Regions from separate parts of the Streptomyces sp. NPDC102360 genome, predicted to be linked through region 2. Evidence: riboswitches for the same ligand, from Rfam matches in the RefSeq annotation. Region 2 holds a riboswitch; each other region holds the start of a gene.

Region 1 (9,180 bases), on a different contig from region 2:
GCAGTGCCCTGTTCTCTCCGCGGCGCACGGCGATCAGCTGGCCTTCCTTGACCAGCTGCCGCACACGCGTCACCTCGACATCGAGCATTTCCGCGATGTCGGGGAGGTTGAGCCAGGCGGGGACGAGAGCATCGATGTTTGCGTCAATCTCGGTCACAGGACAAGCGTGCCATCCCGGACTGACACTCGGAAGCCGGGCCGGTGCGGATGGACCACGGATCCTCCCGTTTCACCCCGTCCGTCACGCTTTGCCATGCCCTCAAGGAGACGGACTCACGCCACCGCGGACTTCAGCGGGCGGGCCGGGTCCGCGAGGAGCTCCGGGTCGAGCGCGGTCCCCGACTGGATGAGCTTGCGCCCCTGGGCCAGGTCACGCGGCTTGCCGACGGCGAGGACCGCCACCAGTGCGCCGCCATGCAGCCAGCACACCGACCAGGCGGCGCCGGCGGGGTCGCCGCGCCACACCGTCGCGTCGGCGCCCTCGTGGTGCCCGGCGTACTGCACGAACCGGCCGAACTGCTCGGACCAGAAATAGGGCACCGGGTCGTACACCGCCGGGGTCTCGCCGACGATGTTCGCCGCCACCGTGCGCGGCCCCTGCAGCGCGTTGTCCCAGTGGTGGACCATGAGGCGCTCTCCGTAGCGCCCCGAGGGGAACGAGGAGCAGTCCCCCACCGCGTAGACGTCGGGCACGGATGTGCGCAGTCCGTCGTCCGCGAGGACCTCACGGTGGGCGCCCAGCTCGATGCCGGAGCCGGCCAGCCAGCGGGTGGCGGGGCGGGCGCCGATGCCGACGACGACGGCTCCCGCGGGCAGCCGCGTGCCGTCGTCGAGGACCACGGCGTCCGGCTCGATGCGCTCCACGCGCGCGTTGGTGCGCAGTCGGGCTCCCGCGTCGGCGTACCAGGTCGCCATGGGCGCGGCGATCTCGGCGGGCAGCGCCCCGGCCAGCGGCCGCTCGGCGGCCTCCACCACCGTGACCCGGCAGCCGGCCTCACGGGCCGCGGTGGCGAACTCGGCACCGATCCAGCCGGCGCCCACGACCACCACGTCGTGCTGCTCGGCGAGGACGGGCCGCAACCGCTCGGCGTCGTCGAGCGTGCGCAGCAGGTGCACTCCGGGGGCGGACCGCGCGCCCGGCAGCTGGACGGGTTCGGCGCCGGTCGCGACGACCAGCACGTCGTACGGGACCGGCCCTTCGGCCGTGTCGAGCTCGTGGTCGCCGGGCCGCAGCCCGGTCACCTCGCGGCCCAGCTCAAGGGTGACGCCAAGCGCCTCGAAGTCCACGTCGAAGGCCGAGCCCTCGGCCTTGCCGAGCAGCACCGCCTTGGACAGCGGAGGCCGGTCGTACGGCTGGTGGGGTTCGGCGCCGAGGAGCGTGACCGCGCCGGTGAAGCCCTGTTCGCGCAGCGCGACCGCGGTCTGCACACCGGCCATGCCCGCGCCCACGATGACGACGTTCCGCTGCCCCGAAGGCGCTCCGCTCCCGCTCAGCTGCTCACTCACGGAAGCAACCTTAGGCACCTGGTCTTTCGTCGGTCAGCGATGCGGACCACTCCGACACCGTGACGTCCTCCACACACGCCGGCGGTTTAGCCCGCGAGCTCCTCGACCACGCTGGTGCCGCTGCCGTCCTGCGACTCCCACTCCCAGGTCTCGTCGAGGCGCACCCGGCCGTCGGGGAGCTCGGAAACGGTCGAGACGCAGTGTCCGGAGGAGGTGGTCCCGTCGGTCTTCAGCTGGACGTAGCGGAAGTCGATCTCGTCACCGGAGCGCGTGCCCACAAGGTGCCCCTGCACGACATCGCCGCCTACGTAGTCGGCCGAAATGCGGCCGTCGCTCTCCCGGTACGTGAAGCGGGTGCGCGTGCCCACCTGACCAGCAGCCTGGTCGGCAACGGGGGACATCACGAGACCGTCGAGAGATCGGGGCACTGGTTCGAGGCTCCCTTACTGGGGGTCGCGGTGAACGGCTAGGGTGGCCAACGTAGAGCACTCGCGGGAGCCCGTACGCAGCGGGCTGAGAGGGAGGCTGGAGCGGCCTTCGACCGTACGAACCTGATCCGGGTCATACCGGCGAAGGGAGGGGCTTGACGCCCATGTCGTCGACGCCATCCGTTCATTCGCAATCCGTTCGCTCGCACACCTGCGACGTCCTCGTCGTCGGTGGCGGCATCATCGGTCTGGTCACCGCTTGGCGGGCCGCGCAGCGCGGCCTGACCGTCGCGGTCGCGGACCCCGAACCCGGCGGCGGGGCCGCCCAGGTGGCGGCCGGAATGCTGGCCGCCGTCACCGAACTCCACCACGGCGAGCAGACGTTGCTCGGCCTGAACCTGGAGTCCGCGCGCCGCTACCCGGACTTCGCGACCGAGCTGTCCGAGGCCACCGGGCAGGACCTCGGCTACCGCGCGTGCGGCACGCTCGCGGTCGCGCTCGACTCCGACGACCGCGCCCACTTGCGTGAACTGCACGCGCTGCAAACGAAGTCCGGGCTCGACGCGGAGTGGCTGTCGGGCCGCGAATGCCGCCGCCTCGAACCGATGCTCGCCCCGGGCGTACGCGGCGGACTGCGCGTCGACGGGGACCACCAGATCGACCCGAGGAGGCTCGCGAGCGCCCTCGTGACGGCCTGCGAGCGCTCCGGCGTGACCTTCCACAGGTTGTGGGCCGAAAGGCTCTGTGTCGTCCGCGACCGGGCGAGCGGCGCGGTCCTCGCCGACGGCACCGAACTCGCCGCCGGCCAGGTGGTGCTGGCGGCGGGCAGCCGCGGCGGACAGCTCGCGGGTGTGCCCGACGCGGTGCTGCCGCCCGTGCGCCCCGTCAAGGGCCAGGTGCTGCGCCTGACGGTACCGAAGCGGTACGCGCCCTTCCTCAGCCGCACGGTCCGGGCGGTCGTCCGCGGCGGCAGCCTCTACCTGGTGCCGCGCGTCAACGGCGAGCTGGTCGTGGGCGCCACCAGCGAGGAACTCGGCTGGGACACCACGGTCACCGCGGGAGGCGTCTACGAACTCCTGCGCGACGCCCACGAACTCGTCCCCGGCATCACCGAACTCCCGCTCACCGAGACCCGCGCGGGCTTGCGCCCCGGTTCCCCCGACAACGCCCCGCTCCTCGGCCCGACCGCCCTGCCCGGCCTCCTCCTGGCGACCGGCCACTACCGCAACGGCGTGCTCCTGACGCCGATCACCGGCGACGCCATGGCGCACGCCCTGACCACTGGTGAACTCCCGGAAGAGGCCCGCCCGTTCACGCCGAAACGCTTCGGCACAGCCCTCGTGGAGCAGCCCGTATGAACGTCCACGTCAACGGCGAGCCGCGCACGGTGACCGCGGGCATCACGCTCGACCTCCTCGTCACCACGCTCACCACCGCGCCCAAGGGCGTCGCCGCCGCCCTCAACGAAACCGTCGTCCCGCGCACCCAATGGCCCGCCACGGCGCTCTCCGAAGGAGATCGCGTCGAGGTCCTCACGGCCGTACAAGGAGGCTGAACCGTCCATGGCCGACGACACTTTCGTCCTCGGGGGCGACCCGTACTCCTCGCGTCTGATCATGGGCACGGGCGGGGCGCCCAGTCTCGACGTCCTGGAGCGCTCTCTTGTGGCCTCCGGGACCGAACTCACCACCGTGGCGATGCGCCGCGTGGACGCGAGCGTGCACGGCTCGGTGCTCTCCGTCCTGGAGAAGCTGAACATCCGGGTGCTGCCGAACACGGCCGGCTGCTTCACCGCGGGAGAGGCGATCCTGACGGCCCGCCTCGCGCGCGAGGCACTCGGCACGGACCTGGTGAAGCTCGAGGTCATCGCCGACGAGCGCACCCTGCTGCCCGACCCGATCGAGCTGCTCGACGCGGCCGAGGCCCTGGTGGACGACGGCTTCACCGTCCTTCCCTACACGAACGACGACCCGGTCCTGGCCCGCAAACTGGAGGACGTCGGCTGTGCGGCGATCATGCCGCTCGGCTCCCCCATCGGTTCGGGGCTCGGCATCCGCAACCCGCACAACTTCCAGCTGATCACCGAGCACGCGCGCGTGCCGGTGATTTTGGACGCGGGTGCGGGCACGGCGTCCGATGTGACGCTCGCCATGGAGCTGGGCTGTGCGGGTGTGATGCTCGCCTCTGCGGTGACCCGCGCGCAGGAGCCGGTTCTCATGGCCGAGGGCATGCGGCACGCGGTGGAGGCGGGGCGCTTCGCGTACCGGGCCGGGCGCATCCCGAAGCGTCACTTCGCGGAGGCCTCCTCGCCTACGGAGGGGCGGGCGCGGCTCGATCCGGAGCGGCCGGCGTTCGTGTGACCCGAGCCGGGGTTGCGGTCGCGGGGCTCTGCCCCGGACCCCGCGGCCTCTCGTCCAAGAGCGGGGCTTGAAAAGGACCCCGCGGCCTCTCGTCCAAGAGCGGGGCTTGAAGGTGGTCACAGGTCTGCTGCAGTACGGCCCCGGCCTCGCGGCAGGAGAGCTGGGTGTCGGTGGCTCCTCGTACACTCGCCTGCGTGGACACGACCCTTCAGGACCCGTTGCTCGGGCACGTGCTCGACGGCCGGTACCGCGTCGACGCACGCATCGCGGTCGGCGGGATGGCCACGGTCTACCGGGCCGTGGACACCCGCCTCGACCGCGTGCTCGCGCTCAAGGTGATGCACCCCTCGCTGGCCGCCGACGTCTCGTTCGTGGACCGTTTCATCCGCGAGGCCAAGTCGGTGGCCCGCCTCTCGCACCCCAACGTCGTGGGGGTGTACGACCAGGGCACCGACGGCGCGTACGTGTATCTGGCGATGGAGTACGTGGCCGGCTGCACCCTGCGCGACGTGCTGCGTGACCGGGGAGCGCTGCGGCCCCGCGCCGCCCTCGACATCCTGGAGCCGGTCCTCGCCGCGCTGGGAGCGGCCCACCGCGCGGGCTTCGTGCACCGCGACATGAAGCCGGAGAACGTCCTTATAGGGGACGACGGCCGGGTCAAGGTGGCGGACTTCGGCCTGGTCCGCGCGGTGGACACGGTCACGAACACGACGGGGGCGGTCCTCGGCACGGTCTCGTACCTGGCGCCCGAGCAGATCGAGAACGGCACGGCGACGCCGAGCGTGGACGTCTACGCGTGCGGTGTCGTGTTCTACGAAATGCTCACAGGCGGCAAGCCGCACGCGGGCGAGTCCCCCGCCCAGATCCTCTACAAGCACCTCCACGAGGACGTGCCCCCGCCCTCGGCGGCGGTCCCCGGCCTCCCCTTCGAGCTCGACGAGCTGGTCGCGTCGGCGACGGCGCGCACCCCCGAGGTGCGCCCGCACGACGCCGTGGCGCTCCTCGCGCAGGCCAGGGGCGCCCGGTCGGCGCTCACCGACGCCCAGTTGGACGCGGTGCCGCCACAGGCCCGCGATACGGAGTATGTGGGGGCCGACGACCGTACGAGCGTGATCCCGCGCGCGGTGGGCACGCCCGTACAGCTGCCGCTGCCCACGGACGCCGCGGACCAGGCGCAGCTCAACCGGACGAGCCGCCTGGAGATGCCACCGCCTCCGCCCCTGGCCCCCGGACCGGCTCACGGCAGCGGTCGTGGTCGTGGTCGCGGCCCGCAGCGCCGCACCATCGCGATCCTCGCGGCGATCCTGCTGGTCCTCGGCGTCGGTACCGGCGTCTGGTACATCAACTCCGGCCAGTTCACGCAGGTCCCGTCCGTCCTGAACCAGACGCAGGGGCAGGCCGAGAAGCGGCTCGCCGACGCGGGCCTGGAGCGGGGCACGGTCGGCCGCGAGTACAGCGACACGTACAAGCGCGGCACCGTCATGGACAGCGATCCGGGCTCCCGCGACCGCATCCGCGGCGGCGGCACGGTGGACCTGACGGTGTCCAGGGGGTCGAAGACCGTGAAGGTCCCCGACCTCAGCGGCACGCCGCTGGACACCGCGAAGAGCGACCTCAAGAAGCGTGACCTCGAACCGGGCATGACCACCAAGGAGTTCAGCGACCAGATCGCCAAGGGCTCGGTGATCCGCACGGATCCCGGCGCGGGCGACACCCGCAGGGCCGGTTCCGCCGTCGCCCTGGTCGTCTCCAAGGGCGCCCCCGTCGACGTCCCCGATGTCACGGGCGAGTCCGAGCAGGACGCCATCGCCGACCTCGAGGACGAGGGCCTGAAGGCCGAGATCTCCACGAAGCGGGTCAACTCCGAGGAAGACAAGGGCGACATCGCACAGCAGTCCCCCGCCGAGGGCAAGCAGCTCGCCAAGGGCGACACGGTGACCCTGACGATCTCCAAGGGCCCCGTGATGGTCGAGGTCCCCGACGTCACGGGTCAGAAGGTCGACGAGGCGACGTCGCGGCTCAAGGCGGCGGGCTTCGAGGTGGAGGAGAACCGCGGCCTGCTCGGCCTGTTCGGCGACACGGTCAAGAGCCAGTCGGTGGAGGGCGGCGACGAGGCTCCGAAGGGGTCGACCGTCACGATCACCATCCGGTAGCAGGCGGGACCTGTGCACCGGCACCGGGGTTGCGCTCTCGGGGCTCCGCCCCGGACCCCGCTGCTCAATCGCCGCAGGGGCTTGAATTGCCCGGAGCCACCCGGAAGCCGGAGAAGCTTGATTTGCCGGAGCCGCCCGGAAGCCGCAGGGGCTTGAAAGACCCAGTACGCGTGCGTGACACCCTTGGCCGCGTGAACAGCAGCATCCGTAATCCCATCGGCGGCCACGTCCCCGTGGCCGGCGGCCTCGCGAGCGTAGGGCTCTCCTACGCCCGTGACCTCAAGGCCGAAACCGTCCAGGTCTTCGTGGCCAACCCCCGCGGCTGGGCCACTCCACTGGGGAACCCCCGGCAGGACGAGGACTTCCGCGCGCAGTGCGCCGCCGAGAACATCCCGGCGTACGTCCACGCCCCGTACCTGATCAACTTCGGCTCGCACACCGAGGCGACCGTCGACAAGTCCGTGGACTCCCTGCGCCACTCGCTGCGCCGGGCCCGCGCGATCGGCGCCCTCGGCGTCGTCGTGCACACCGGCTCCGCGACCGGTGGCCGGGAACGTGAGGTGGCCCTCGCGCAGGTCCGCGAGCGCATGCTGCCGCTGCTCGACGAGCTGACCCACGACGACGACCCGTTCCTGCTCCTGGAGTCGACCGCGGGCCAGGGCGCCTCACTGTGCTCCCGCACCTGGGACTTCGGCCCGTACTTCGACGTCCTGGACCGCCACCCCAAGCTTGGCGTCTGCCTCGACACCTGCCACATCTTCGCGGCGGGCCACGACCTCACGGGCCCGGCCGGCATGAAGCAGACCCTCGACCTCCTCGTGGACACGGTCGGCGAGGGCCGCCTCAAGCTGATCCACGCCAACGACTCCAAGGACGTCGTCGGCGCCCACAAGGACCGGCACGAGAACATCGGCTCCGGTCACATCGGCGAGGACCCGTTCCGCGAGCTGCTGGCCCACCCCGCGACCGAGAACGTTCCCCTGGTCATCGAGACACCCGGCGGTAAAGAGGGCCACGCGGCCGACGTGGCGCGCCTCAAGGAGCTACGAGCCTGAGGAATACCCCTGGGGGGTATATGGTTCCCTTGGTGACGGCATCCGCAGCGAGCACTGGGGGAACCATGCAGCACGAGACCCACGCCGGGCACGAGCACCATGACGCACCCGGCACCACCAAGGTCACCTGGTCCATGGCCGCGCAGGCCACCCTGCACTGCCTCACCGGCTGTGCCATCGGCGAGGTCCTCGGCATGGTGATCGGCACCGCGCTCGGCTGGGGCAACGTACCGACGATGATCCTGGCGATCGTGCTCGCCTTCGTCTTCGGCTACTCGCTCACCCTGCGCGGCGTCCTGCGCGCGGGCGTCGATTTCAAGACGGCGTTCCGGGTCGCGCTCGCCGCGGACACCCTGTCCATCGCGGTCATGGAGCTGATCGACAACGGCGTCATCGCCCTCTGGCCGAGCGCCATGGACGCCGGCCTCTCGGACGCCCTGTTCTGGGGTGCGCTCGCCGTGTCACTGGCGCTCGCCTTCGTCGTCACGACCCCGGTCAACCGCTGGATGATCGGCCGCGGCAAGGGCCACGCGGTGGTGCACCAGTACCACCACTGAGGACCGCAGAAGGCCCCGGAACCCCTAGAACTCGGGACCTTCGCCGGGCCCCTCCTGGTACGAGTACCGCTGCTCGCGCCACGGGTCGCCCACGTTGTGGTACCCCCGCTCCTCCCAGAATCCGCGCCGGTCCGCCGTCATGTACTCGACGCCGCGCACCCACTTCGGGCCCTTCCAGGCGTACAGATGGGGCACTACGAGGCGCAGCGGGAAACCGTGCTCCGCGGTGAGCAGCTCGCCGTCCTTGTGCGTGGCGAAAATGGTCCGCTCGGAGGCGAAGTCGGACAGTCGCAGATTGGACGAGAATCCGTACTCGGCCCACACCATCACATGGGTGACATCGGGCCCGGGAGGGGCGAGCTCCAGGATCGTGGAGGCGCGCACACCGCCCCATTCCGCGGCGAGCATGCTGAACTTCGTGACGCAGTGCAGGTCGCCGACCACGGTCCCGTACGGCAGCGCCGCGAACTCCTCGTGGTTCCAGCAGTGCTTGTCACCGTCGGCGGTCGCGCCGAAGACCCTGAACTCCCAGCGCTCGGGGCGGAACTTGGGCACCGGGCCGTAGTGCGTGACAGGCCAGCCGCGCTGCAGACGCTGCCCCGGTGGAAGCTCCGGCTGCACTGCTCCCCCAGACTCGCGACCCACCGGATGACCCATGCCTCCATCCTGACAGACCTGGACCAGTGGACGTGACCACGCCCACCCCGCCCGGACCTGCCGCGAACGCAGATTCGGGCAACTCCTACTAAGCGTGCACTTACTGGACGCACTCCTGTGCCGGTGCAAGGATGCGCGAAACCTGCCCAGTAACCGCTTGGAAGGAGCCTCTGCGATGCAGGGCGACCCCGAGGTCATCGAGTTTCTCAACGAACAGCTGACGGCCGAGCTCACGGCCATCAATCAGTACTTCCTGCACGCGAAGATGCAGGACAACTTCGGCTGGACGAAGCTCGCGAAGTACACACGCTCCGAGTCGTTCGACGAGATGAAGCACGCGGAGGTGCTGACCGACCGGATCCTGTTCCTGGACGGCCTGCCGAACTATCAGCGGCTCTTCCACGTCCGGGTCGGCCAGACGGTCACCGAGATGTTCCAGGCGGACCGGCAGATCGAGGTCGAGG
Region 2 (10,314 bases):
GCCGAACGGGTAGCGGTACGCGACCGAAGGCGCGTCGCCGGATCCCGGCTTGCAGACGGTGAGCCGGAACGTCGTGCGCAGCGACCCCTCGAGCGCGGTCAGCGCCACCTCGCCGTTGCCCATCGCGAAGTGCGGGTCGCCGGTGTGGAAGAGGGCGCCCTCGGCGTGCACGGGGAGGTAGAAGGCGGAGCCGGATCCGAGGTGGCGGATGTCGATGTTGCCGCCGCCGAGGGTGGGCGGGATCGAGTTCAGGAGCGGGTCGGTGAGCGAGTCCGCGTCGGCGTACGCGGTGCCCATCAGGCCCATGTGCGGATTGAGCGGGAAGGTGACCTCGCCGGGCCCGTCGAGGGGCAGCACCCCGTGCCCGTCCCCGCTGCCGCCGCCGCTGCGGATCGGGGTGAACACCGAGACGTTTCCGTACTGTTCGGGGCCCTCGGCGGACGCCCGGCCGTCCGTGGCGACGGGCGGCATGACCTCGTCGAGTGTGATGCCGTCGGGTGCGCCGCCGTCCCGGGTACGCGCCAGGGCGCCCTTGCCGTGCCGGCTCGACACGACGCCGTAGGGCACGCGCGGCAGCAACGACAGTGTCTCCACCTTCAGTACGTCACCGGGCTCGGCGCCGGCCACATACACCGGTCCCAGGACGACGTGCGGGCCGTCGGTGTCGAAGGAGCGGGGTGTACGTGTGTAGTCGCGGGCGAGATCGACGGCGTCCCGCAGCACCTGTTCCCTGCCGACGCCGTGCTCCCCGAACCAGGCGATGGGGTCGCGCCCCTGGTCCTCCAGCAGCCCTTCGTGCGAGACGGTGTCCACGGTCAGGGTCTCGCCGGACCGTATGCGCAGCGCGGGTTCGGCGTCGCGGGCGGGCACGTAGCCCCAGCGGACGGTGTCGGGCGTGGCCCGCAGGTAGTGCTGACCGTGGACGGGCCCCTTGCCGGGCTGCAGCACGCGTCCGGGGCGGGAGACGGCTGCGGGACGGGAGGGTGCCGCCACCGCGGACTGCGTGCCCGCTGCCACCATCCCGCCGGCCGCGCCGAGCCCCGCCGCGATGCGCAACAGGCCGCGCCGCCCGAGCCGGGACGCCAACGCCTCGTACACCGGGGCCAGTTCGGCGGTCCGGGCGGTGGGTGTGCCGGGAAGGTGGTCCGGCACGCGCGGCTCGTGTGACATCAAGGCCCCTCGTCGTATCGCGGTATACACATGCCACGTGGTGACACGTGGTGTGCGCGGGTGAGGGGACCTTCCTATGCAGCGCCTGTTACCGGGAGGAGCCGCCTCCGGTTTCCCGCGCGTAACGAGGGCTCCCGGTTCACGACCGCGTCGCGGTCCCGCACTTGCCGTCCCCGGCGCCGCCCATCCGCTCGTCCATCGCGGGGCTCCGGTCGTACGGGTCCACCGCGGGTCCTTCGCCGGTGTCGCGGTCGGCGGTGAAGGACGGGGTGAGATAGCCGGTGTAGGTCTCGCAGCCGCCGTTGGTGGTGTTCACGCGGTTCGAGATGACCGAGAAGGTGCCCGGTTCCGTGATCACCTTCGCCGGGTCGGGCCAGTTCATCACCACTTCGCGGCGGACCACGACACGTGTGACGCGGTCGCTGCCCGCCTCCGCGGACACGACCGGATACACGTACGTGACGTCCGTGGTGACTTCGAGCGCGTCCATCTCGCCCGTGCGGTACGTGATGCGGCCGCGGGTCTTGACCACGTCGCCGACCAGCTCCACCTTCGATGTGTCGAAGCGGCTGAACAGCACCAGCGGGTTGTACTTCTCGCTCGGTGTGGTCAGCGACCTGTCCAGGAAGGCGCGTTCCTTCGGCTGGCGGGGGTTGATGAGGGCGATGGCCTCGGCGGGGTGATCGCCGCGCAGCACCTCGGGGTCCAGGCTGGACGCGGTGAGGAAGTCCCGGGAGCGTTCGAGGGACCGGGCGACCTGTGCCTTGCTCATCCAGCCGGTGGCCCGGGGCGCGGGCACAGTGATACCGGCCGTGCCAGAGGCCCAGCGCGCGGCGGGCGAGCCCCTGAACGGCTCGTCCAGCGTGGGGAGTTCTGCTGATGTGTCCGGTGGCGGTGCCGTGGGGCGGGCGCTCTCCGGGGCCAGTGGTGTCGCCGCGTCCGAGCCGCCACCGAACCAGTCCGTCACCCGCCCCGGAGCGAGCGCCACGACCGCCACGGCCAGCGTCGCCACCAGGCCGAGCGCGTACCAGCCCGTGCGGCGGCGCGGCCGGGCCGGCTGGTGTGTGCGCCACGGTTCGGGCCGGGCATCCTGCTCCTGCAAGCGGCGCGTCACCATGCGGGCGCGCGCCGACGGTTCCTTCGGTGCGTCCCGTACGCCGTCCTCCGACTCCTGGAGGAAGCGCTCCCACTCGTCGTCGGACAGCGACGATCCGCTGTGATCCCCACCCGAATTCACTTCTGAACTCTCCTAGTGCCATGTCGTTTCCGTGGCGGCCGGTCCCTCCCCAGGGCCGGCCACCGTCGACGGATCATGGCACACGCGCGAACGCCGGGTGACGTCGCAGGGGAGGGACCGTTCCCGAACGGTCCCTCCCCGGTGGTCAGCGGACGGTCAGACGCGGTCCGCCGCGATCAGCAGGTACTGGAACGAGCCGTCCCTGTACGAGTTGATGAACGCGTCCTCGATGCCCGTGACCAGTGACGACGTGGCCCGCAGCTCCCAGTACGGGAGGGTGTCCGGGGTGAGGTCGATGACGGTCTGTGGCACCAGGCGGTTGTCGGCCATCGCGCGCAGGTACTCCCGGCGCGAGTGGATGTTGCACTCGAAGTGTGCGTTGATCTGCGACACCCACTTCGAGGGCTGGCCGTACCGCGGGTTCCAGCAGCCGGTGATGGTCACATAGCGGCCGCCGACCTCCAGGATGCGGGAGTGCTCGGCGAACAGGTCGTGCAGGTCGACGTACATGGTCGACTCGTTGTTCCACGACCCCGAGATCTGCCCGGTCTCGAACGGGGTGTCCAGCATGTTGCAGACACGCGCCCTGACGTGGTCCTGGATGCCGAGTTCCTCGGCCCGCCCGTTGGCGAAGTCGGCCTGCTTGGCCGAGAGCGTGACCCCCTCGACCTTGCTCCCGAAACGCTGGTGGGCCATCACCATCGAGCCGCCGCGGCCGCAGCCGGCGTCCACCAGGGTGTCGTCCCGACCGATGTCGCCGAGGTTCCCCAGCAGATACGAGGCCTGCGCCGACTCCAGCCGGTGCAGCTCGGCGATCAGCTTCTGCTCGTTCGCGTCACCCGCTCCGTCACCGAGCGCGGAGTGGTCGACCGCGCCGATGCCGTAGTGGTGGTGGTACAGACCGTCGACATCGCCGAGCCGCAGATTGACCGGCCGGGCCTCGCCGTCCCAGTAGCGGGCGATGTCCCCCTGGTAGGGGGTGGCCGGCGAAGGGATGTACGGGGAGGTGCTCTGGGCCGTGGCGGTGAGTTCGGTGCTGGTCACTGATGAGTCCTATCTCTTACCAGAAGTCGGGCAGGCTGTAGCGGTAGGTGTTGTTCTGGTGCCATTGGTGGTTGCCGTCGACCCACGCCGCGACGCCCCGCAGGAAACGCTGGACGTTCGGGAGCGGGCAGGCGGCGGCCAGGGCCGCGGCCTCTGTCTCGAAGGTGTGCATGAGTTCGTTGTGGACCTCGACCGACTTGAGGTAGGCATCCTTGTCGGACAGGTCCTCGCGTTCCGCGATCACGACCGGCAGGTTCAAGTGCCGCCCGGGAGCGTCGAGTTCCTTCGTGTACGAGTACAGGTCGTTGACGATGGTCGTCGCGTTGCCCGCGAGCGCGATGACCTTCTGCAGGTCCGGCAGGGCGTGCAGGTCCGCCGGCAGTTCGTAGCCGCCGACGGTGTCGGTGATGGTCGGGCAGGGGCGGAAGTTGTTGAACTGGCGCATCGCCAGGTACTCCCACACCTCCGGTACGTGGTCGTGCTCGGACCAGGCGGCTTCGGCGAGGTAGCCCATGTGAAGGCGGGCCATGTCGTGCCGGTAGCGGTCGGCCTGGGATGCGCTGCTCGCCTGGACGAAGTACTCCATGGCGGAGCGGTAGGCGCGCCGGGGCGCGTCCGCGTACAGGGATTCCGCCCACTGCGGCTGGTACTCCCGCGTGGTGTACAGCGGGTCGAGGGTGGTGTGCGCGAGCAGCAGCCGTGAGCCGAGGCCGACGGGTGAGCCGCCGTGGTCCTCGCAGTAGCAGTCGTCCAGCGCGTTCTCCGCCACCATCAGGCGGGTGGCGATCATGACGTGGTCGACGGTGGGTGCGTCGGGGTGGCAGCCGACCATGTAGCTGCCCACGGAGAATCCGTCGAACTCCTCCTCCCAGTCGTCGGGGTACAGGTCGACCTCGTCCAGCGCCCAGTCCTTGATCCGGCGGCTGACCTCCGCGACCCGTACGGGATCGGGGTCGGGCGCCGGGTGGTGGTACAGGCCGGGAACGGGCCGCCCCTTAGGGGCACTTGGCGTCGGATCCGGAGCCGGAGCCGGAGCCGAGTCCGGCGCCGGATCCGACGATGCCGGTTCCTGGTTCGACGATGCCGGTTCCTCGCGCGGGGTCAGCCGCAGCCCCGCCGTGCCGAGACCGCTGGGCCCGCGCAGCAGCCGCTCCAAGTCCGGGCGCTCAGCCGGGACGTCGACCGCCGGCGCGTCGACCGCCGGCGCATCGGCCACCGGTGCCTCGACTGCCGGAGCCTCGGCGACCGGCGAGGCGACCGCGCGCGGTGCGCCGCCCGTGACGGCTCCGATGTCGCGGGCGCGGGCCGCGGCGTCGGCCAGGACCTGCGCCCCGAAGCGGGAGACCGCTTCCGGCAGGCCCGACTGCGGAGGTGTCGGCTCAGGCGGGGGCATCCATGACTCCTTGAGGGCTCCTTGGTGGGATGGGTGGCCGTGGTCCTGCTCCGTTACCTGCTGGGCCAGCGGCCGATCTGCACGTTCTCCAGCACACCGACCGCGTCCGGCACGAGGATCGCGGCGGAGTAGTAGGTGCTGACGAGGTACTTGGTGATGGCCTGCTCGTCGACGCCCATGAACCGGACCGACAGCCCCGGCTCGTACTCGTCCGGCAGACCGGTCTGGTGCAGGCCGATGACACCCTGGTTGTCCTCGCCGGTACGCATGCAGAGGATCGAGCTGGTGCGTTCCTTGGTGACGGGGATCTTGTTGCACGGCAGGATCGGCACCCCGCGCCAGGCCGGGACCTGCTGACCGCCGAGGTCGACGTGGTCGGGGTACAGACCGCGCGCGTTGAACTCGCGCCCCATCGCCGCGATCGTGCGGGGGTGCGCCAGGAAGAACTTCGAGCCGCGGCGGCGGCAGAGCAGCTCGTCCAGGTCGTCCGGCGTGGGCGGTCCCGAGTGCGGCTGGAGGCGCTGCTTGAAGTCGGCGTTGTGGAGCAGGCCGAACTCCCGGTTGTTGACCAGCTCGTGCTCCTGGCGTTCGCGCAACGCCTCGACGGTGAGCCTCAGTTGCTCCTTGGTCTGGTTCATCGGTTCGTTGTAGAGGTCGGCGACCCTGGTGTGGACCCGCAGGATCGTCTGGGCGGCCGAGAGCTCGTACTCGCGCGGCCTCGCTTCGTAGTCGACGAACGCGCCGGGCAGTTCGTGCTCGCCCACGTGCCCCGCCGACATCGGGATCTCGGCCTCGCCGCGGTGGTTCTGGCCCCGGCCCGCGAGCGACTTGAACGCGTCGACGTGTGCCTGCAGGGGTGGCGCCGCGGACAGCACGGCCGCGAAGTCGGCGCGCGAGAGGGTGAGCAGGGTGCCGGAGGTCTCGGCGACCACGGTCTGATCCCAGCGGGCGTCCTCGTTGAGCAGCGCGTTGTCACCGAAGCGGTCGCCGTCGGCCAGCACGTCGAGCGCGACCTCGTCGCCGTACTCTCCCTCGGAGAACTGGTTGATGCGGCCGTGGGCGATCAGGTGGAGCTTGTCCGCCGGTGCCCCGCGCTCGACCAGTGTCTCGCCGGCCCGGAAGTCGCGCTGCTCGCACCGGTCGGCGATGGCGGTGAGCACCTCGACGTCGTCGAAGCCGCGCAGCAGCGCCAGTTCACCGAGTTCGCGGGGGATCACGCGGACGTCGCCGCCGTCCTGGATGAACTCGATGGTCCCGTCGCCGACCGTGTAGGTCAGGCGGCGGTTCACCCGGTAGACGCCACCCTTGGTCTCCACCCAGGGCAGCATCCGCAGCAGCCACCGCGAGGTGATCTCCTGCATCTGCGGGGCGGACTTGGTGGTGGTGGCGAGATTGCGGGCGGCCGCCGTGCCGAGGCTGGTCTGCCGTGGCGGGGCCGCCGCGGTGTCCGGGGTGGTCGAGTCAACGGTCATCGGGTGAGCTCTCCTTGGTCGGGCGAAAGCGCGCATGCCAGCAATAACGGGACAGAAGAAAGAGAGTTGATCAATTCGTCGGGAATGCGTCCAGATCCAGCAGCACCGTACGGTCCGCCTCGCCTGCCGGACCACGGGAAGTCGGCGACATTCGCTCGATGCGATGATCAAGCTCCCGCGGTGTTTGCGGAGGAACCGATGGATCTCGGCCCGATTTCTCGTTGTCGCCGGACGGGCGTAGGCCCCGGCTCACGCGGTGCGCACACGTCACGGCGGCGCCAAACCGATAGAAGTCGGCCAGCCGCCGCCGAGATCGACATTGCCGACTCCGCACCCCACGGGGTAGGCGAAAGGCCACCGCGTTAGGCTGGCAGCCGTAACCGGACACGGGGTGCCCCCACCAGAGGGCTGAGAACACACCCGTCGAACCTGAACCAGTTCGCACTGGCGGAGGGATGTCTCATGCCTGTCGCGCATGTTTCCAGTGGCCTGCCTGCCGACCGCGAGAGCGGCGCCTTCGACGGGCGGATGCCCGCGGCACCCGGCGACCTCGGCATCGAGGGGCACGGCATCGAGCCGGTGCCCGAGAGCAACCGCTACGGCGGGGCCGGGCGCCTGTTCACCGTGTGGTTCGCGCCGAACCTGACCATGACCGGCGTCTTCACCGGCACCGTCGGCATCGCCCTCGGACTCGACTTCGCCACGGCGCTTGCCGCCGTCGTGCTCGGCACCCTGGTCGGAGCGGTACCGACCGCGTACCTCGGGACGTGGGGGAGCCGGACCGGGGCGGGGCAACTGCCGCTGGCCGGGCTCGCGTTCGGGCGGGGCGTCGTGCTGCCGGGCGTGTTGCAGTGGTTGTCGTCCATCGCGTGGGACGCGCTGATCGGCCTGTTCGGCGGTGACGCGCTGGCCCGGCTGTTCGGCTGGCCGTTCTGGGCCGGCGTGCTCGTCATGCTGCTCGCCCAGGGGCTGCTCGGTGTCTTCGGCTACGAGGCCATCCACCGGCTGCAGATCGTCATGACCTTCGTGCTCGGTGCCGCGTTCGCACTGATCGCCTGGAGGCTGCTGGACGGTGTGCACCCGGCCGCCCACGGCTCCGTGCACGGAGCCGACCGCGCCGGAGCCTTCATCCTGACCAGCACCATCGCGCTGAGCCTCAGCCTGTCCTGGGCCCCGTACGCCAGCGACTTCAGCCGCTATCTGCCCGCCGCCACCTCCCGCACCCGCATGTTCTGGTACACGCTGCTCGGCCTGCTGGTGTCGTTCGTGGCCGTCCAGGCACTCGGCCTGTGGGGCGCCTCCGTGCTCACCGACCAGACGGCGGCCGGGGTCGACAAGATCCTCGGCGGCGGAGCGGTCGGCGCGTTCGGGCTTCTCGCCGTGGCACTGGCCGCGCTGTGCAGCAACGCGATGAACGACTACAGCGGCTCGCTCGCCCTGCAGACCATCGGCGTGCGCATCCCGCGCCCGGTGGCCGCCGCCCTCGCCGCCGCGCTCGGCTTCCCTCTCGTGCTGTGGATGCACGCGGCAGACACCACCGCCCGGTTCCAGAATGTGCTGCTGTTCGTCGGGTACTGGATCCCCGGCTTCGTGGCGATCGTCCTCGTCGACTGGCGCGCGCGGGCCAGGGCACGCGCCGGCGCACCGCTCGACCTCGCCGCCGAGCGCGAGCGGCGACAGCCCGCCTGGCCCGCCGTGCTGGCCTTCGCGGCGGCCTTCGCCGCGGCGGTCCCGTTCATGGACACCAGCCTGTACGTGGGCCCGGTGGCGGACGCGCTGCACGGCGCGGACGTGTCGTACTACGTGGCGTTCCTCGTGGCCGGCGCCGTGTACGCGCCGCTGCGGCTGCGGCGACGCGGCTGACCTGCCCCTTGACGAACGTACGAACCACGGCACGCGAACCACGGCACGCGAACCACGGCACCTCCCGTACTTGGAGTCACCCCATGCCCCAGACGTCCCCCGGCCGCCCCGACGACCTCGTCGCCTTCGCGGCGCAGGCACTCGGGCGCGTACAGCACACATCACCCCTGGTGCAGTGCCTGACCAACGCGGTGGTCACCGGGTTCACCGCCAACGTCCTGCTCGCCGTGGGTGCCGCGCCCGCCATGGTCGACATCCCGGACGAGGCCGGGCCCTTCGCCCGCGTCGCCTCGGGCGTGCTGGTCAACCTCGGCACCCCGCGCGCCGAGCAGCGCGCCGCGATGCCCGAGGCGGCGCGGGCCGCGGCCGACGCGGGCACGCCCTGGGTCCTCGACCCGGTGGCCATCGGCGCGCTGCCGGTGCGCACCGCGCTCGCCGCCGACCTGCTCGCGCTGCGGCCGACCGTGATCAGGGGCAACGCCTCCGAGATCATCGCGCTCGCGGGCGCGGGTGGCGGCGGCCGCGGCGTGGACGCCTCCCACGGTGTCGACGACGCCGAGGGCGCGGCAGCGGAGCTCGCGCGCACGGCGGGCAGCGTGGTCGCCGTGTCCGGGCCCGTCGACTACGTCACCGACGGCACGCGCAGCGCCCGGATCGCCAACGGGGACGCCCTGCTGACCCGCGTGACCGGCGGCGGCTGCGCGCTGGGCGCGGTGCTGGCCGCGTTCGCCGCGGTGGACGAGGACCGGTTCGCGACGACGGTGGCCGCCGCCACCGCGTACACCGTCGCCGCCGAGTCCGCGGCGCGGACGGCGGCCGGTCCCGGCAGCTTCGCCGTCGGATTCCTGGACGCGCTCGCCGCGCTCACCCCGGAAGATCTCGCGAAGCGGGCGGACGTGTCATGACGGCACGTCCTCAACCGATAAGTGCCGGCGTCGATTTGTCGGTCTACCTGGTCACCGACCCGGACCAGTGTGCGGCCCGCGGCCGGACCGTGGCCGAGACCGTCGCGCAGGCCGTGGCCGGGGGAGTCACCGCCGTGCAGATCCGGGAGAAGCACGCGGGCGGCCGGGAGTTCCTGCGCACCGTCCTTGACGTCGCCGAGGTGCTCCCCGAGCATGTCGCGCTGATCGTCAACGACCGGGTCGATGTGTTCCTGGCCGCGCGCGCGAGCGGCGCACGCGTCACCGGCGTCCACGTGGGCCAGTCGGATCTGCCCGCGGCCTCCGTACGCCAACTCATCGGCAAGGAGGCCGTGTTGGGACTGAGCGCCGCCACCGTGTCCGAGCTGCACGACGCGGCGACGTCCACCGCACGTGTCGACCACGTCGGCATCGGCGCCCTGCACGCCACCCGCACCAAGGCCGACGCCCCCGAACCGCTCGGCCGCGACGGTTTCGCCGCGCTGGTCCGGCTCAGCGGGCTGCCCGCCGTGGCCATCGGTGGTGTCACCCCTGACGACCTGCCGCACCTGCGGGCCGCGGGCGCCGCAGGGGCCGCGATCGTGTCCGGCATCTGCGCCGCCGAAGACCCCCGCGCCGCCGCCCGGTCCTACGCCGACGCGTGGGCCGGCGGCCCGCACCCCCGCACCCGTCCCCGTATCCGAAAGGATGTCTCCGCATGACCGAGACACCACTCGCGGTCGCGCCGCCCCGCGTGCTGACCATCGCCGGTTCCGACTCCGGCGGAGGCGCCGGGATCCAGGCCGACCTCAAGACCATGCTCGCGCTCGGCGCACACGGCATGAGCGTGCTCACCGCCGTGACGGCCCAGAACTCCCTTGGCGTACAAGGTGCTTGGAGCCTCCCGCCGGAGGCCGTGCGCGCCCAGTACCGCAGCGTCGTCGACGACATCGGTGTGCAGGCGCTCAAGACCGGCATGCTCGCCGAACCCGACATGGTCGTCACGGTCGCCGAGCTGCTCGCCGAGGCGCACGCCCCCGTCGTCGTCGACCCCGTCAGCGTCTCCAAGCACGGCGACCGGCTGCTCGCCGACGACGCGATCGATGCCGTACGGGACCGGTTGCTGCCGGTGGCGACGGTGGTGACACCTAACCTCGACGAAGTCGCCGAACTCACCGGCGTGACGGTGAAGGCGGACACGGCCGAGGCCGACATGCGGCACGCCGCCGAGCG
Region 3 (10,314 bases), on a different contig from region 2:
GCGTGGGGCTGTACGTGCAGGTCAGCGCGCGCGAGGGATGACCACGACCTGAACATCGTCTTCGTAGATCACGCGCCCTGGGTCGGTCGACTTCACCATGCGACAGTCCACGTCGTGCTCAGCCAGGATCTCTAGGTAACCCGCCACACGCTCGATGAGATGGGCCGCCGAAGGCTTGAACCAGGCCGTGGCCCCGGCATTGACAGCTGGGTCGTACACGCTCGGGTCAACGGTGGACGGGTCCGTATACGCAGCGTCGTACCAAGCATTGTTCTCGCTCCGGAACCGTTCTTGGTCAGTCGTCAGCTGCCCGTCGCGGCCAAGGTTGTTGACCAGCCCGAACACGCCCTTGAACTGGCCTCGCTCGTCAGGCAAGGTCGACTGAAACCGCACATACTCGTTAGCCATCACGCGATGTTGCCACGCACTTCCCGACGTTGGGATCTCTTTCCGGGCCGTGCCACATCCGTGCCTGGTCACCCGGGCAACCACGGGGGACGGCAGGCATGAAGTCGGCTGAGTCGAGGGGGTGTCAGAGCGCTCCCTCGCAGTTCAGACGCTCGACCTCCCCCAGATCACCCGAGCTTCCCAAGAAACAACGGACCCCCCGTCCTCCGATGAGGAGGCGGGGGTCTGACCGAAACCGTCGGGGCTACAGGGAGGCGTAGCGGTCGACGCTGAGGACCTTCACGGTCATGGTGCCCGACGGGGCGTCGTCGGTGAAGCCGTCAGCGTTGGTGGAGACCTTCTGGTCGGGGGCGACGGAGGTCTCAAGCGCGTAGCCGGTCTCGATGCGGTTGCCGTCGGCGTCGAGGAACTCGACCTCGATGTCGTAGTCGGAGGTCTTGGAAGTGTGGTTGGTGATCGTCACGGGGGCCTTGAGGGAGCCGTAGCCGTCGGAGGTGGGCTCGCCGATCTTGATGTCGTCCTTCGGCGCGTTGTTCTTGTTGGTCGACGTCGTCCGCGGGCTGTCGTCGCTCTTCTTACCGGCCGAGGAAGTCGAGCTGGACGAGCTGTCCTTCTTGCCTCCGGCTTCGGCCTCGGCGTCGCCTCCGCCGCCGACCACGGCGGACATGATGCCGACGGCCGCCAGTGTTCCGACTCCACCGAAAACAATCTTCTTACCCATGCCCATCGGGGGCGCTCCTTCGTGAATGAGCCAGCAGGGGTGCCACCCTCCGGAGGTGCGCATCAGCCCTGCTGGCACGTTCCATGCTCCGGATCGGGTGGCCGGCTCAGAGGCTGCAAAAGTCCCTCATCGGGGAGCACAAAGTCCCGTCTCTGTGGATCAATCACGTGATGCCCAGACACGCTCTGGTCGCGACCCAAAAACATGCCTCTGGCAGTGGAGCTCCGGCAGTGGGGCCGGGGCCGGCATTGTCGGGAGCGGGCCCGTGGATGGCTGCGGGATGGGAGCTCGGTTGGGCTGTGGGCTGGGGAAACGGGTCGGGCGCCGGGCCGCCTGTGGGCCGTCCGAAGGGGCTCAAGGGCGACGGACAGTGACCGACGATGACAGGGGGCAGGAGCTTCAGGCTCAGGTCACCCTCGTAGATCTGCGACACTGGAACCGCTATGCCTAAGCCCGGAGAACTGACGTTCGTCGCCCCCCGCGGGGCCAAGAAGCCGCCGCGGCACCTTGCTGATCTTTCGCCTGCTGAGCGGAAGGAAGCCGTTGCCGCGATCGGTGAGAAGCCGTTTCGCGCCAAGCAGCTCTCGCAGCACTACTTCGCGCGGTACGCGCACGATCCCGCGGAGTGGACCGACATCCCCGCGGGGTCGCGCGAGAAGCTGCGGGAGGCGTTGCTGCCGGAGCTGATGACCGTCGTGCGGCATCTGTCGACCGACCAGGACACCACGCGCAAGACGCTGTGGAAGCTGTTCGACGGGACGCTCGTGGAGAGCGTTCTCATGCGGTACCCGGATCGCGTGACGATGTGCATCTCGTCGCAGGCGGGCTGTGGCATGAACTGTCCGTTCTGTGCCACCGGGCAGGCCGGGCTCGACCGGAATCTGTCGACCGGTGAGATCGTGCATCAGATTGTCGATGGGATGCGGGCGCTGAGGGACGGGGAGATCCCCGGGGGCCCCGCGCGGCTCAGCAACATCGTGTTCATGGGCATGGGCGAGCCGCTCGCCAACTACAAGCGGGTCATCCAGGCCATTCGCGCGCTCACCGACCCGGAGCCGGACGGGGTCGGGCTCAGCCAGCGCGGCATCACCGTGTCGACGGTGGGACTCGTGCCCGCCATCAACCGGTTCACCGACGAGGGCCTCAAGTGCCGGCTCGCGATCTCGCTGCACGCCCCCGACGACGAGCTGCGCGACACCCTCGTCCCCGTCAATACGCGGTGGAACGTGCGCGAGGTGCTCGACGCCGGGTTCGAGTACTCCGCGAAGTCCGGGCGTCGGCTGTCCATCGAGTACGCGCTCATCCGGGACATCAACGACCAGGCGTGGCGTGGTGACCGGCTCGGGCGGATGCTCAAGGGGAAGCCTGTCCATGTCAATCTGATCCCCTTGAACCCGACCCCGGGGTCGAAGTGGACCGCTTCGCGGCCCGAGGACGAGAAGGCCTTCGTCAACGCCATCGCTGCCCACGGCGTCCCCGTGACCATCCGGGACACCCGTGGCCAGGAGATCGACGGAGCCTGTGGACAGCTGGCGGCCACCGAGAGGTAGCCTGGCCATCATCAGTAAGTAAGTACGACAACTGAATCTGCATTCCGACAGGGGAGCGCCACAGCGCTGAGAGTGCGGCATCGGCCGCAGACCCTCTGGACCTTGCCCGGGTCATTCCGGGTAGGAAGTTCGGACACCACTCAAGCTGTTGCGCCCTGCCCGGAGCCCCGGCCGTTCTCGCCGAAGAACTGCCAGAGGACTCCGGGCAGGGCCGCGTCTTCTCCTGGTCACTCCCAGGAGGAATACAAGTGAGCAAGAAGGCGTACGTCGCCGTGGTCGTGGGGCTCGGGCTCGTCACGTTGTCCGCGTGCGGGTCATCGGGCGGTGGCTCCGGTGCCGCGGGCGGGGACTCCAAGACCGTGACCCTTGTGAGTCACGATTCGTGGGCTGTCTCGAAGGGTGTGCTGAAGGACTTCGAGAAGAAGTCTGGCTACAAGGTCAAGGTCCTGAAGGACGGGGACGCCGGCGAGGCCGTCAACAAGGCGATCCTGTCCAAGGGCAATCCGCAGGGCGACGTCTTCTTCGGCGTCGACAACACCCTGCTCTCGCGCGCGCTCGACAACGGGATCTTCTCCTCGTACAAGGCCAAGGGGCTTGATGAGGTGAAGAGCGAGTATCGGCTCGACAAGGGGAAGGAGCGCGTTACTCCCGTCGATACCGGGTCGCTCTGCGTCAATTACGACAAGGCGTATTTCAAGAAGCACGACCTCGCGCCGCCGGCCTCCTTCGCCGACCTCGCCAAGCCCGCGTACAAGAATCTGTTGGTCACTGAGAACGCGTCCACCTCGTCGCCCGGTCTCGGCTTCCTGCTCGGGTCCGCCGCGAAGTACGGCGACGACGGCTGGCAGCCGTACTGGAAGAAGCTGAAGGCCAACGGGCTGAAGGTCGTGGATGGGTGGGATCAGGCGTACAACGAGGAGTTCAGCGGGAGCGCCGGTGGGAAGAAGGCCGGCGGCGACCGGCCGCTCGTCGTGTCGTACGCGTCCTCGCCGCCCGCCGAGGCCGTGTTCGCCGATCCGCAGCCGAAGACCTCGCCGGTGGGCGTCGCGAAGGGGACCTGTTTCCAGCAGGTCGAGTTCGCGGGGCTGCTCGACGGGGCGAAGAACGATGAGGGCGGCAAGGCGCTGCTCGACTTCCTGGTCTCCAAGAAGTTCCAGGAGGACATGCCGCTCAACATGTTCGTCGACCCCGTGACCAAGAACGCGAGCGCGCCTGCCGATTACACCAAGTACGCGGTGAAGATCGACGATCCCGAGACCATGAGCCCGCGCAAGATCGCGGACAACCGGGACGACTGGGTGAAGTCGTGGACGTCGCTCGTACTGAAGTAGTCGTCAAGAAGCGCAGGGGGAACGCGGCGCGGCTTGGGCTCATGGCCCTGCCCGTCGTGTTCTTCGGGCTGTTCTTCGCCTACCCGGTCGTCGCGATCGTCGAGCGCGGGCTGCATGTCGACGGAGGCTGGCAGCTCGGGCGGATCCTGGACGTGCTCGGGCAGTCCGACATCCGGCACGTGCTGTGGTTCACGGTGTGGCAGGCGGTGGCGTCGACCGTGCTTACGCTGCTGATCGCGCTGCCGGGGGCGTATGTCTTCGCGCGGTTCGAGTTCCCCGGGAAGCAGGTGCTGCGGGCCGTCGTCACCGTGCCGTTCGTGCTGCCAACCGTCGTCGTGGGCACCGCGTTCCTCGCGCTCGTCGGCAACGGCGGGCTGCTCGACGAGCTGTGGGGCGTGCGGCTCGACACGACGGTGTGGGCGATTCTGCTGGCGCATGTGTTCTTCAATTACGCGGTCGTGGTGCGGACCGTGGGTGGGTTGTGGGCGCAGCTCGATCCTCGGCAGGAGGAGGCCGCGCGGATGCTCGGCGCCTCGCGGTTCGCGGCCTGGCGGAAGGTGACGCTGCCGGCGCTGGGTCCCGCGGTCGCCGCTGCCTCGTTGATGGTCTTTCTGTTCACGTTCACGTCGTTCGGTGTCGTGCAGATCCTCGGCGGGCCCGGGTTCTCGACTCTGGAAGTGGAGATCTATCGGCAGACCGCGCAGATCTTTGATCTGTCCACTGCTGCCGTGCTGACCATCGTGCAGTTCGTCGCCGTGGGACTGATTCTTGGCATTCATGCGTGGACCGTGCGGCGGCGGGAGAGCGCGCTGCGGCTCGTCGACGCCGCGCACACGTCGCGCAGGCCGCGCGGGACCGGGCAGTGGGCGCTCCTCACCGGCGTGCTGGCGTCCGTCGCCCTGCTGATCGTGCTGCCGCTCGGGGTGCTCGTCGAGCGCTCGCTCGATGCTCCGGGCGGGTACGGGTTCGGGTATTTTCGGGCGCTCACGGACGCCGACGGCGGGACCTTCCTCGTGCCGCCGATCGACGCGATCTGGAATTCGCTGGAGTACGCGCTCGCCGCCACGGCCATCGCCGTGGTGATCGGTGGGCTCGCCGCCGCTGCCCTCACCCGTCGTGCAGGGCGGCTCGTGCGCGGGTTCGACGCGTTGCTGATGCTGCCGCTGGGGGTGTCGGCGGTGACCGTCGGGTTCGGGTTCCTGATCACGCTCGACGAGCCGCCGCTCGACCTGCGGTCCACGTGGATCCTGGTGCCGCTCGCGCAGGCGCTCGTCGGGGTGCCGTTCGTGGTGCGGACGATGCTTCCGGTGCTGCGGGCCGTCGACGGGCGGCTCCGGGAGGCCGCCGCCGTGCTCGGGGCCTCGCCGCTGCGGGCCTGGCGGGAGGTCGACCTGCCGATGGTGCGGCGGGCGCTGCTCGTCGCGGCCGGGTTCGCGTTCGCCGTGTCGCTCGGCGAGTTCGGGGCGACCGTGTTCATCGCGCGACCCGACAATCCGACGCTGCCGGTCGCCGTGGCCCGGCTGCTCGGGCGGGCCGGTGACCTCAACTACGGGCAGGCGATGGCACTTTCGACCGTGCTGATGGTCGTCTGTGCGGCCTCGTTGCTCGTCCTTGAACGGATTCGGCCCGCCAAGGCCTCGACCGGGGAGTTCTGATGTCGCTGCTGGAGTTGGACGACGCGACCGTACGATTCGGTGGGCGCGCCGTGCTCGACGACGTGGACCTGGAGGTCGCCGAGCACGAGATCGTGTGCGTGCTCGGGCCGAGTGGCAGCGGCAAGTCGACGCTGCTCAGGGCCGTCGCGGGACTGCAACCCCTGGACGGTGGGCGGGTGCTGCTCGGCGGCGCCGACCAGGCGGGGGTGCCCGCGCACAAGCGGGGCGTCGGCCTGATGTTCCAGGACCACCAGCTGTTCCCACAGCGCGACGTGGGGCAGAACGTCGCCTTCGGACTGCGCATGCACGGCGCGGGCAAGAGTGAACAGGCGGAGCGCGTACGGGAGTTGCTGGGGCTCGTCGGGCTGCCCGGCGCGGAGCGGCGCGCGGTCGGCGCGCTGTCCGGTGGGGAGCAGCAGCGGGTCGCGCTCGCGCGGGCGCTCGCGCCGCGGCCGCGGTTGCTGATGCTGGACGAGCCACTCGGGCAGCTCGACCGGACGCTCCGTGAGCGGCTCGTCGTCGAACTGCGGGAACTCTTCGGCGAGTTGGGCACGACCGTGCTCGCCGTCACGCACGACCAGGGTGAGGCCTTCGCGCTCGCCGACCGGGTCGTGGTGATGCGCGACGGGCGGATCGCCCAGAGCGGTACGCCTCTTGAGGTGTGGCAGCAGCCGGCGGACGAGTTCGTGGCGCGGTTCCTCGGGTTCGACAACGTGGTGGAGGCGACGGTGACCGGGGCGGTCGCGGACACGCCGTGGGGCAAGGTGCCCGTGCCCGAGGGGGCGGAGCAGGGGGAGTGCCGGCTCCTCGTGCGGCCCGCGGGCGTACGGCTCGTGCCTGCCGCCGAAGCCCAGCTGACCTGCGCCGTCACCGCCCGCACCTTTCGTGGTACGCACGTCGCCCTGCACCTGCAGCCGGGGGACGCGCCCCGCCTGGAAGCGGCCTGCGCGCTGCGCTCCGCGCCGGAGCCGGGCGACGCGGTCGGGGTCGCCTTCGACGCGGCGGAGATCGTGGTGCTGGGGGCAGCGACTCCTTAGGGCCGCCGTCCTCGTTGCGCGGCACCGGGGTGCCGCCTTGCCCACCCTGCCGCCCAAGGCGGCAGATTGCCCAAGGCGGGGTGGGCGGGCGCTGGGGGCGGGTGGCCCTGGGTGGGCCACCCGACCGAGGGTCAGCGCTGTGTTGCGCCCTTGCGGCGGAGGGCGAAGACCACGCCGCCGCCTGCGACGACCAGGAGGGCCGCGATACCGGCGATCACCGGGGTGTTGCTGCTCGCGCCGGTCTCGGCGAGGTCCGAATCACCGGCCGGGGAGGCCGAGTTGCTCGGTGCCGGGGCGGCGGCGGAGCTGCTCTGCGAGGGCGCCGGGGCCGGCTTCTCTGCCGGGGCCGAGGTGCTGGGCGCCGCGGACGTCGGAGGCGTCGACGGCTTCTCGGTGGCGCACGCCTTGGCCGGGGCGGTGACGCCGCCGGCGACGTCGTCGTCGACGTCGAAGCGGTCCGTCTTCACGTGCACGCGGTAGGTCGCGCCCGGCTTCCAGTCCTCCTTGAAGGTGATCGTGGCGCCCTCCTTGGAGCCCTTCACGACCTGGGAACCGACCTGCTCCTCGGAGCCGCCGGAGGTGCGGAAGACGGTGACGGTCGCCGGGGTGCCGGAGGCGTCCACGTCGGTGACGGAGATGACACCCTGCTGGCCGTCGCAGACTGCCTTGGCGGTGAACTCGCCGATGTTGCACGCCGAGGCGGAGCCTGCGACGCCGAGCGTCAGGGCCGTCGCGGCGGCGGCCACACCGGCGTAGCGGGCCGCTCTGGTGGAGATGCGCTGAGATATGCGGGGGGCTACGGACACGGCTGTCCTTCACATGTGCTGGGAAGAGGGGGGTGTGGCGCGGCGCGAACGCACCTCGAAGCTCAACACCCCCACGGTCACCGATGGTTTATCGGTGACCGTGACGCAGCGTCAATGGTCCGAGGGCTTCACCCGGCACTCTTGACCGTTGCTTGACCGAGCCGCTCGATCGCCTCGCCCGCCTCCTCGACCGTGTCCACCAACGCGATCCGGTCCTCCATGGACCGCTCGCGGGCGAGTGCCTGGAGCAGTGGCCAGGTGGGAAGGCGTTCGGTCCAGTGGGCGCGGTCGACCAGGACCATCGGGGTCGGCTCGCCGCGCGACTCGTAGTAGTTGGGCGTCGCGTTGTCGAAGATCTCCTGGACCGTGCCCGCCGCGCCCGGCAGGAAGATCACGCCCGCGTTGGAGCGGGCCAGCAGACCGTCCTCGCGGGTGGCGTTGGCGAAGTACTTGGCGATGTGCTCGGCGAACGCGTTCGGCGGCTCGTGCCCGTAGAACCAGGTGGGGATGCCGACGGAAGGGCCGCCGCCCGGCCAGCGCTCCCGCACGGCGAAGGCCGCCTCCGCCCAGTCGGTGATCGACGGGGCGAACGACGGTGATTTGGCGAGGAGTTGGAGCGCGTCGTCGAGCATGGGGTCGGCGAACGGCGCCGCGTACGCGCCCAGGTTCGCGGCCTCCATCGCACCGGGACCGCCGCCCGTCGCGACCGTGCACCCGGCGCGCGCCAGCGTCCGGCCGAGCCGTGCCGCGCCCGCGTACGCGTCCGTGCCGCGCGCCATCGCGTGGCCGCCCATGACGCCCACCACCCGCGCCCCGACGAGGAGTTCGTCGAGCGCGTCGGACACCGAGTCGTCGTGCACGGCGCGCAGCATCGACGCGAACACGTCGCCGTCGGTCTTGGTGCGCTGGAACCACTCGTACGCACGGGCGTCGGGAGTGGCCGCGTAGCCGCCCTCGGACGAGAGGCCGTCGAAGAGCTCGGAGGGGGCGTAGAGGCGACCGCGGTACGGGTCGAAGGGGAGGCCGGGGACCGGCGGGAAGACCAGCGCGCCGCGGGCCCTGACCTCGGCGGCCGCCTGCGGGTCCATCGGGCAGCCGAGGAATATGGCGCCCTCGACCTCGGTGGCGAGGAGCCGCGACGTACGGTCCGTCAGGTCGACGGCCTGCACCCGGTGCCCGGCCAGCGTGGCGCGCGCGGCCACCACCTCGTCGAACTCCGCGAGCGTCTCGATCTCGCGGTCGGAGGTGGTGGCAGGCACGGACGGTTCGGAGGAATGCTCTGGAGTCGGCACCCGCCCATGCTAAGCACGGGCGGGCGCGCGGCCGTTGGTCGGCTCTCGACCGGTCAGCCCTCGACGACCGACGGGTCCATCCACATGACCTCGAAGGTGTGCCCGTCGAGGTCGTCGAAGGCCCGCCCGTACATGAAGCCGTGGTCCTGCTTCTCGCCGGTCTCGGTGCCGCCCGCGGCGATCGCCCGGTCCACGAGCTCGTCGACCTTCTCGCGGCTCTCGGCGCTCAGCGCGAGGAGCACCTCGCTGTTGCTCGTCGAGTCGATGATCGCCTTCTTGGTGAAGCCCGCGTACTTCTCCTTCGTGAGCAGCATGAGCACGATGTGCTCGCTGATCACGATGGAGGCGGCGGTGTCGTCCGAGAACTGCGCGTTGCGCTCGTACCCCAGCTCCGTGAAGAACTTGGTGGACGCGGACAGGTCGGTCACGGCCAGGTTCGCGAAGATCATCTGCTGGTACTCGCTCATGATGTGTCCGTCGCCTTCTCGCTGAGGTGAAGTGAAGTGGTGGTGCGTACGAACAGGTAGACGGCCAGTCTCGGCAGAACTCATCGGGTTGTCAGCGGAGCCGCCGAAAGTTCCGCGACGAGCCAGGTCAGCGGCCCGAACACGGCCAGCAGGGCACAGGCCCTGAGCGCCACCGCCCCGCGCAGCGCCGTGGCGGGCGCCCCGATCCGCAGCAGCGCCTCCGTCGTGTGCCGCCGCGCCTGGCGGGCCTCGAAGGACGCGGTCACCAGCGTCGCCACGGCGCAGCCGACGACGAGCACCGCGCCGAGGGTCGCCAGCGGCCCGACGCCGGCCGTCGCGCCCGCGCGCTCCCCGTACACCACGCCCGCCGCGTACGCTCCCGACGCCACCGCGCAGACCACGCCGAGCGGGCGGCCGACGCGCCGCGCCTCCTCCTGGAGCCCCCGGCCCGCGAGCAGCCGCACCGCCGAGGGGCGCACGGACTGCAGCGCGCGCCCGCACAGGAACGTGAGCCCGGGACCTGCGAGCGCCAGGCCGAGCGCGGTCAGCGTCCACCCGGCGAGCACGCCCGTGGGGCTGCCGGTGAGGCCGCCGGGCAGCCGGGAGCCCGCGGCGCCGCGCGCGCTCGCCGCGTACGTCTCCACGGCGAGGCCCGCGGCGAGCAGCGCGAAGCCCCACGGCAGGCCGGTCGGGGCCGTGGCCGGTTCCCCCGGTTCCGCCTTGTCGTCCACGGGAGCCGCGGGCCGCGGGCGCAGCGCGAGGGCGCTCGCCGCGGATGCCGCGAGCGGCACCCAGGTCAACAGGGTGAGCGTGGCGGCGAGCGGCAGGGGCCGGTCGGCGGCGAGCAGTCCGCGGGCCGCGCCGTCGAACGGGAGGCCCGTCAGATCGCCCCGCAGATGCAGGAAGAACAGCAGCGCCAGCATCGAGCCGAGCGTGCAGGCGATCGCCGTGGAGATCGCGGCGAGCAGGCCGAGGCGGGCCGGGCCGAGGCCCACGGCGGACAGACCCGCGCGCGGCTGCGTGCCGGGGTCGGAGCGGGCCACGGCG

The links. A riboswitch is a leader RNA that binds a small molecule or an ion and turns the genes downstream of it on or off. The one in region 2 is predicted to bind thiamine pyrophosphate.
Region 1: another riboswitch for thiamine pyrophosphate. It lies ahead of thiO (glycine oxidase ThiO); the one in region 2 lies ahead of ACIRHA_RS05640 (purine-cytosine permease family protein).
Region 3: another riboswitch for thiamine pyrophosphate. It lies ahead of ACIRHA_RS28790 (thiamine ABC transporter substrate binding subunit); the one in region 2 lies ahead of ACIRHA_RS05640 (purine-cytosine permease family protein).

Annotation. Positions count from the first base shown of each region.
Region 1 is NZ_JBIWLG010000006.1:408,644-417,823, forward strand. Features, by position in the region: gene ACIRHA_RS25240 (Rv2175c family DNA-binding protein) at 1-157, opposite strand, end outside; gene ACIRHA_RS25245 (NAD(P)/FAD-dependent oxidoreductase) at 274-1,506, opposite strand; gene ACIRHA_RS25250 (hypothetical protein) at 1,593-1,934, opposite strand; TPP riboswitch at 1,988-2,101, shown strand; gene thiO (glycine oxidase ThiO) at 2,099-3,292, shown strand; gene thiS (sulfur carrier protein ThiS) at 3,289-3,489, shown strand; gene ACIRHA_RS25265 (thiazole synthase) at 3,497-4,294, shown strand; gene pknB (Stk1 family PASTA domain-containing Ser/Thr kinase) at 4,489-6,447, shown strand; gene ACIRHA_RS25275 (deoxyribonuclease IV) at 6,639-7,502, shown strand; gene ACIRHA_RS25280 (DUF4396 domain-containing protein) at 7,568-8,059, shown strand; gene ACIRHA_RS25285 (sulfite oxidase-like oxidoreductase) at 8,084-8,716, opposite strand; gene bfr (bacterioferritin) at 8,892-9,180, shown strand, end outside.
Region 2 is NZ_JBIWLG010000001.1:1,234,348-1,244,661, forward strand. Features, by position in the region: gene ACIRHA_RS05615 (acetamidase/formamidase family protein) at 1-1,170, opposite strand, end outside; gene ACIRHA_RS05620 (hypothetical protein) at 1,310-2,407, opposite strand; gene ACIRHA_RS05625 (geranyl diphosphate 2-C-methyltransferase) at 2,564-3,451, opposite strand; gene ACIRHA_RS05630 (family 2 encapsulin nanocompartment cargo protein terpene cyclase) at 3,468-4,844, opposite strand; gene ACIRHA_RS05635 (family 2B encapsulin nanocompartment shell protein) at 4,898-6,316, opposite strand; TPP riboswitch at 6,694-6,789, shown strand; gene ACIRHA_RS05640 (purine-cytosine permease family protein) at 6,779-8,179, shown strand; gene thiM (hydroxyethylthiazole kinase) at 8,263-9,084, shown strand; gene thiE (thiamine phosphate synthase) at 9,081-9,803, shown strand; gene thiD (bifunctional hydroxymethylpyrimidine kinase/phosphomethylpyrimidine kinase) at 9,800-10,314, shown strand, end outside.
Region 3 is NZ_JBIWLG010000008.1:248,667-258,980, forward strand. Features, by position in the region: gene ACIRHA_RS28775 (hypothetical protein) at 22-408, opposite strand; gene ACIRHA_RS28780 (FxLYD domain-containing protein) at 653-1,129, opposite strand; gene rlmN (23S rRNA (adenine(2503)-C(2))-methyltransferase RlmN) at 1,573-2,679, shown strand; TPP riboswitch at 2,719-2,824, shown strand; gene ACIRHA_RS28790 (thiamine ABC transporter substrate binding subunit) at 2,928-4,010, shown strand; gene ACIRHA_RS28795 (ABC transporter permease) at 3,986-5,665, shown strand; gene ACIRHA_RS28800 (ABC transporter ATP-binding protein) at 5,665-6,702, shown strand; gene ACIRHA_RS28805 (LAETG motif-containing sortase-dependent surface protein) at 6,834-7,508, opposite strand; gene ACIRHA_RS28810 (LOG family protein) at 7,637-8,767, opposite strand; gene ACIRHA_RS28815 (VOC family protein) at 8,854-9,267, opposite strand; gene ACIRHA_RS28820 (hypothetical protein) at 9,348-10,314, opposite strand, start outside.